DNA from 3 places in the Endozoicomonas sp. ALB091 genome. Region 1 is predicted to be linked to each of the others. Evidence: predicted binding sites of a transcription regulator. Region 1 holds the regulator's gene; each other region holds the start of a gene.

Region 1 (2,277 bases):
TTGAGTGCGGGGCGAACAACATAGTGCCTTAGTTCCTTGGCGCATATTCCCATTTGCAAAGTCCTTTTCCCGGGTAGATCCCGGTCTGTGCGTCCTGTAACTGCGGGAGGGGCTCTCAGATCCAGACATTAACCCTGGATCTAAGAGACATATCGTATCATCCCTGAAATTCTGAACTGAGGGTGGTTTTACTCACCGGCAAAATTGCACAGGGCATAGGTTGGAATGCCCGCCGCATTGAGTCTGTCAGCGCCCTTGAGGTCTGGCAGATTGATGATAGCTGCAGCTTCCAGTGTGCTGGCTCCTGCTTGTCGAATCAACTGATCCCCAGCCAGCAGTGTGCCTCCGGTGGCGATAAGGTCATCCACTAACAGAATTTTTTCACCGGCCTTAATGGTGTCTTCATGCATTTCCAGTACGGCTTTGCCATATTCAAGGTCATACTCGACACTGAGGGTTTTGCCTGGCAGTTTGCCTTTCTTGCGAAACAGTGCCAGCGGCTTGTTCATGATATAGGACAGTGTCGAGCCAAGCAGGAAACCGCGGGCATCAAGCGCGCCAATGCGATCAAAAGTCTGGTTCTCATAACGCTGAACCATGACATCCACGGCCTTACGCCAGGCTTCCGGGTTTTCAAACAGTGTGGTGATATCCCGAAACAGGATGCCTTCATGGGGCCAGTCCGCGATGGTTCTGATTTGCGTTCGCAGATATTCCTGAACGGATGAACATTCGTTTGTATGCATGGGAGGGAGCATGCCGCTGTCAGTCAATGGATAAAAAGGAAGAAGCCACCTCAAAGGGTAGCTTCTTTAGAGGATAAAGTCAGGCGTTGGTAGCAATCGGTTCCAGTGTTTTTCCCCCGGCCAGGGCACAGAGTTCAACCGAGTTGCGAATTTCGATTTCCTTGCCCACGGCGGAGATCAGGCCGTTTTTCTGGAATCGGGTAAATACACGACTAACCGTTTCTACCGCCAGACCCAGGTAGTTCCCCATCTCATTTCTCGACATGGACAGACGGAACGACTGGGAAGAAAAACCCCGGCGACGAAAACGGCTGGCCAGGTTAATCAGGAAGGTGGCAATACGTTCATCGGCGTTTTTCTTGGACAGCAGCATCATCATTTGCTGGTCTTCACGGATACGCTTGCTCATCAGGCGCATCAGATGTCGGCGCAATTCCGGGAATTGATCGGAAAGGGTTTCCAGTTGCTCAAAAGGAATCTCGCAGATCATGGTGGTTTCCATCGCCTGGGCCGACACCGGATAGGTATCCGTATCCATACCGCTCAGGCCAAGAATTTCGCTGGGCAGGTAAAATCCGGTGATTTGTTCCTCACCTTCATTGGTCGCTGTGTAGGTTTTGAGAGCCCCTGAGCGAACAGCAAAGACACTGGTAAAGGGGTCACCTTCCAGAAACAGGTGTTCGCCTTTTTTCAAAGGACGCCCACGCTTGATAATGTGATCCAGCTGATCGATATCCTTAATGCTCAGTGCCAGTGGCAGGCACAGTGAGCTGAGGCTGCAGTCTCTGCAGGCCACATGGCTCGGCTGTCGGACGTTGGGCTTTGACGTCATTGAGAGGCCTCAAAGTCGTATTTGGCGAAATTCGACACTGTTTATGGAAAACCAAGTGTATGAAAAGTGTTACCGGAGTGTAAATCAGGTATGTACGCAACCGGGCAGACCCAGGGTAGGGGTTTGGTGCTGCTTCAGCAATGCGTCATAAACTGCGGTGGTTCCGGTGAGCTCTCATCTGCCGTGTCATCTATCAAGCTCAGGGCTGACCCTGATCATGGTATGGTCATGGCTCCTGGTGGTTGTGTGTCTTTATCCCTGAAAATCAATCTGACATTGTCTTATGTCACAGGATTAAATTTTCGTTCGTGGTATTTAACGGACATGGCAGATTTTGCACTTATGTTTCAAGTAAATCAATGTGATAGTGGTGGCAAGTCGTCGTCAGTTTCAGTTTTTTTCTGATAAACCGGTGAGCTGCAGAGAGGTTTCGGTTCTGTGCGGGATGATCAGTCGTTGTCGGTACTGGCGGGAGAGGGGCTCCGGAGCCTGGTGATTGCTCCGGAGTGTTACTCAGATAACCTTTGAGAAGAGCGTCTTCTCTTTCATCTCCGGTTGATGGAGATAGTGGTCGAACTGCATACAGATGTTACGGATCAGCAGTGTTCCCTTTGGCAGTACTTCCAGCAAGCCATCGCTATTGAGACTGATCAGGCCGTCTGCCCTCATCGGCTCCAGCCTTGCCAGCTCATCCCGGAA
Region 2 (2,277 bases), on a different contig from region 1:
AACATCAGATACATGACACCCAGGAAAATGGGGAACCCAAGCACCCGGTTCAGTACCACACGATCAATGGATTCACTCAGCCGGTGACTGACCACGCCCCGCTCACGAATCACTGACTCCATAAGCTGACCAACCACATCGTAACGTCGACTGGCCAGAATAATATCCAGCTCTTCCTCAAGGGCAGCCTCAATGATATGACGCTGCCGGGTAGCCTCATTGACCACCTGCCAGGTCAGTTCCGGCAGAGGCACAGTGTCACCTTCCAGTAACTTCAGGGCATACCAGCGTCGGGACAGCGGACTATCAAGATTCACAGACGCTTCAAGAGTCGCTTCAATAACGGCAATGGCCTGTTCCAGCTGTTCACCAAGGTTCAATGGTGGGGCTACGGAGATACCATTATTCAGAAAATCATTAATATTTTGTAAAAAGGCTTTGATATTGCCTGACTTGCTGGCAACCAGGGACAGCACCGGACAGCCGAGTTCCTCAGCCAGCTTGTCAATATCAATGTCCATGCCCTTTTCCCTGGCAACGTCCATCATATTGAGCACAACGATGACCGGAGCACCCATATCCAGCAGTTGAGTGGTCAGGTACAGATTTCTTTCGATATTTGAAGCATCAAGAATATTGATAATTAAATCAGCTTCACGCTTCAGGATATAATCCCGCGCCACTTTTTCATCAAGAGAAACGTCACTGTCAACCACATCAAGACAGTAGGTTCCTGGCAGATCAACCACTTCTATGGCGTTATCAGCAAAGGTATAAAAACCACTGCGTTTTTCCACAGTAACGCCTGGCCAGTTACCAACCCGCTGCCGGGCACCGGTCAGCGCGTTAAACAGCGTTGTCTTACCACAGTTAGGATTTCCGACAATTGCAACAACGTGTTTTTTCATGTTCTGGAAACCTCTACAACAGCGGCTTCATCCTTTCGAATCGATAATTGAAAGCCCCTGACTTCCAACTGGATTGGGTCCCCCAATGGCGCAACACGACAAACCGTGAACCGGGTTCCGGGCGTCAGGCCCATTGCCAGCAATTTCCGCCGGTAAGCACTGCCAGCATCCGCAAAAGCGGTTACCCGGCCACATTCACCGGTTTTCAGTTCACCCAATGTCACCTTCATGTACATCTTCTCCACAGGCATCATAAAGTCAGTTTTGTACGCGTTTTTTCTGCAAAGCAGGTAATAACTCGCAAAAATGACCCAGATATTTGCACCTAAATCATCTGCCAGGGCCAGAACCTGTTTTTTGTCGGGGTTTTAGTGTGGAATGGTTGCTGCCTGACAAAATGTCAATTGATCTGAATATATACGCAAATGAGAATGGTTACAATTTAGAGGACGACCAATCTCACTCATTGTTGACCCATATCAATGTTCGCAGGTCGTAATGGTAAATCGGGATAAGATATGAAAAAGGCAGGATCTACAGAGTGACTGATTAGCCGAACCACTAATCAGTCACTCTGTGAAGTGTTCATCACTACTGACAAACGAGTGTTTTATGGAACCGACGGGTACATCGCACCAGACATAAACTGAAGTATCCGGTTGACCTGACAGCTGTAACCGAACTCATTGTCATACCAGACATAAAGCACACAGCGTTTGCCGTCAACAATAGTGGCTTGCCCATCCACAACGCCAGCTCGACGGCTACCCACAAAATCACTGGAAACTGCTTCAACAGAGGTGACGTAATCCACCTGTTTCTGAAGGCTGGAATACAGTGAGGTCTCCCTGATAAAGCGATTAAGCTCTTCAACGGTGGTGGCCTTGTCCAGGGACAGGTTAAGGATGGCCAGGGAAACATTCGGGGTCGGCACCCGAATAGCATTCCCCGTCAACTTACCTTCAAGTTCAGGCAACGCCTTGGCAACGGCTTTCGCTGCCCCGGTTTCGGTAATGACCATATTCAGTGCAGCGCTGCGTCCACGACGCTCACCCTTGTGGTAATTATCAATCAGATTCTGGTCATTGGTGTAAGAGTGAACCGTCTCTACATGACCGTGTTCAACACCAAACTCATCATTAATGGCCTTCAGCACCGGTGTGATCGCGTTAGTGGTACAGGAGGCGGCGGAAAGAATCTGATCTTCCGGCTCAATATCGTTATGATTTACCCCATAAACAATATTCTTGATATCCCCTTTTCCCGGTGCTGTCAGCAGGACCCTGGATACTCCCTTTGATTGCAAATGCAGGCTCAATCCCTCTTTATCACGCCATTTACCGGTGTTGTCGACAATCACGGCATTGTT
Region 3 (2,277 bases), on a different contig from region 1:
AATCTCATAACCGGCATATTCCGGATTATGACAGCTATCTACAGCAAAGAACGCTTTGATTTTATGGGTTCAAAAAGAGCACAAAGGCCTTGAAATAAGGGCCTTTGGCGAAAATAATCCGGGAAAGTAATGAATGGGTTCCGCTAGACAAGCTCCGCTGAATAAGCCTGGCTGGTAGTGTCAGTATTCAAAAACAATCAATATAAAACGGGTATTCAATAATCAGAGTTGTCGTTGCCGTCTCTGCTCATTGAGCCAATACCGAAGCCTGAAGGCCCGTACTGGCGGCGCTTTTTGTAGGTTACCTTGGGCTCGGCGCTGCTATGGCGGTCTTCAGGCGCAGCAGGCCTGCAGTTCATAGTGCCGCTGATGGCGCTGTTGTTACCAACGCTGTTACCACTGCGATAGCTTTGACCACCGGATGAAAACCTGCGGACAGGCTGCTTGGTAACCGATGGCTGAAAAACGGAAACAGGCGTCTGTTCATACAGGTCTCTTTCTGAGTCCCGGTCAGACAGCAGTTCACTGTTCTGGACAGAACCTTCCTGCATATTCAGGCGCATACGATAAGGGTGACCGTAGCCTCTACGGCGACGTGGCTTGTGGTCTTTTGGCTCAGGTGGCTTCAGGCCGGTGAACTGCTCATAAATGGTTGTGTAAATATATTTGCTCATAACTACCTCCTGTTCATCCTCTCCCAGAAACGGATAAAATGTCTTTATTTGGTTGACGATGTTAGACAAACCCATTTTCGGTATGAATAGGTAACACTACTTAAAACTCTCTGAATAAACGGCAACAAACGTTAACAGTATAATGTTAGTGTCGTTAATTGTTTTGAAAAACGAAACGAAATAGAATTAACAGAAACAAAGACTAGCATTCATAAAAATAGATCGTTGCTTGATTTCATAATTTTTTTGAATTTTGGACTATTGGTAATAACTAATTTTTGCTAATCAAGGGATAGTTAATAAAATATAAGAGGATATCTTTTTTTGTTAATTCCTGTGGAAATGTGTTTATGTTTTTTTATAGCCGGTAGGTATTAACACTGATGGCAGAATTGTCGTATATACGTTAATTTGACTGAAATTATTTCTTATTCACCGGGTTGGCCAGTTTTACACCTGCGGTATGACCACATAGATGTGATGATTTTTGTGATGATGTGTTATCGCAATGTCTGCGTCCCCGCAAGATAGGCAAACGATAAGCCGACAATGATTTACTTTCATTGATGCAGATCAAGTTGGTGTCGCCGCCAATCAATGCAGTCTGACTGACCCGGAGCAGCATCCCCAAAGAATTCTCCAACCTATCAGGAGCCTCTTAGTATGACTGTAACCACCAGCGAACTGCCAGCAGCATGGGAAGGATTCACTTCCGGCGACTGGTCTGAAAGCATCAACGTTCGTGACTTTATCCAGAAAAACTACACCCCTTACGAGGGTGACAGTTCCTTCCTGGCCGGTTCCACTGAAGCGACAGACAAACTGTGGGCTGATGTTATGGAAGGCATCAGAGAAGAGAACCGCACTCACGCCCCCCTGGATTTCGATACCGATCTGCCATCCACTATTACTTCTCACGACGCTGGCTACATCAATAAAGATCTGGAAACCATTGTTGGTCTGCAGACCGATAAGCCGCTGAAGCGTGGCATCATCGCCAACGGTGGCATTCGTATGGTTGAAACTTCCTGTGAAGTTTATGGCCGTAAACTGGATGACATGGTTAGCAAAATCTTCACTGAATATCGCAAGACGCACAACTCCGGTGTTTTCGATGTTTACACTGCGGACATTCGCAACTGTCGTAAGTCTGGCATAATTACCGGTTTGCCAGATGCTTATGGCCGTGGACGTATTATTGGTGACTACCGCCGAATCGCTCTGTACGGTATTGATCGTCTGATTGTTGACAAGAAAGCCCAGCACAAGTCTCTGGATGCGGCGCTGACTTCCGGCGAGGATCTTGAGCGTACCATCCAGCTGCGTGAAGAGGTCATGGAGCAGATCAAGGCGCTGATGCAGATCAAGGAGATGGGGGCCAAATACGGTTGCGATCTCGGTAACCCTGCTGCCTCTGCCCGTGAAGCTGTTCAGTGGACGTACTTTGGTTACCTGGCTGCGGTTAAGTCCCAGAATGGTGCGGCCATGTCTCTGGGACGTACGGCTACCTTCCTGGATATCTATATCCAGCGTGACCTGGAAGCAGGCAGAATCACTGAAACGGATGCCCAGGAACTGATCGATCACTACGTAATGAAGTTGC

The links. Region 1 encodes FNR, which switches genes on or off when oxygen is low (the NO sensors DNR and NnrR bind a similar motif). Its sites were predicted from a motif close to TTGATNTANATCAA; they were not measured.
Region 2: the regulator FNR is predicted to act here: its motif matches at 1,378-1,391, upstream of ACO6UX_RS12345 (FeoA family protein).
Region 3: the regulator FNR is predicted to act here: its motif matches at 1,238-1,251, upstream of pflB (formate C-acetyltransferase).

What each region holds. Positions count from the first base shown of each region.
Region 1 covers NZ_JBLYNQ010000017.1:21,207-23,483, forward strand. The annotation lists gene ACO6UX_RS24050 (hypothetical protein) at 1-53, opposite strand, end outside; gene ACO6UX_RS24055 (adenine phosphoribosyltransferase) at 189-746, opposite strand; gene fnr (fumarate/nitrate reduction transcriptional regulator Fnr) at 826-1,578, opposite strand; gene hemN (oxygen-independent coproporphyrinogen III oxidase) at 2,092-2,277, opposite strand, start outside.
Region 2 covers NZ_JBLYNQ010000007.1:13,462-15,738, forward strand. The annotation lists gene feoB (Fe(2+) transporter permease subunit FeoB) at 1-908, opposite strand, end outside; gene ACO6UX_RS12345 (FeoA family protein) at 905-1,138, opposite strand; gene ACO6UX_RS12350 (glyceraldehyde-3-phosphate dehydrogenase) at 1,519-2,277, opposite strand, start outside.
Region 3 covers NZ_JBLYNQ010000003.1:739,651-741,927, reverse strand. The annotation lists gene ACO6UX_RS06180 (methylglyoxal synthase) at 1-59, shown strand, start outside; gene ACO6UX_RS06175 (hypothetical protein) at 216-674, opposite strand; gene pflB (formate C-acetyltransferase) at 1,338-2,277, shown strand, end outside.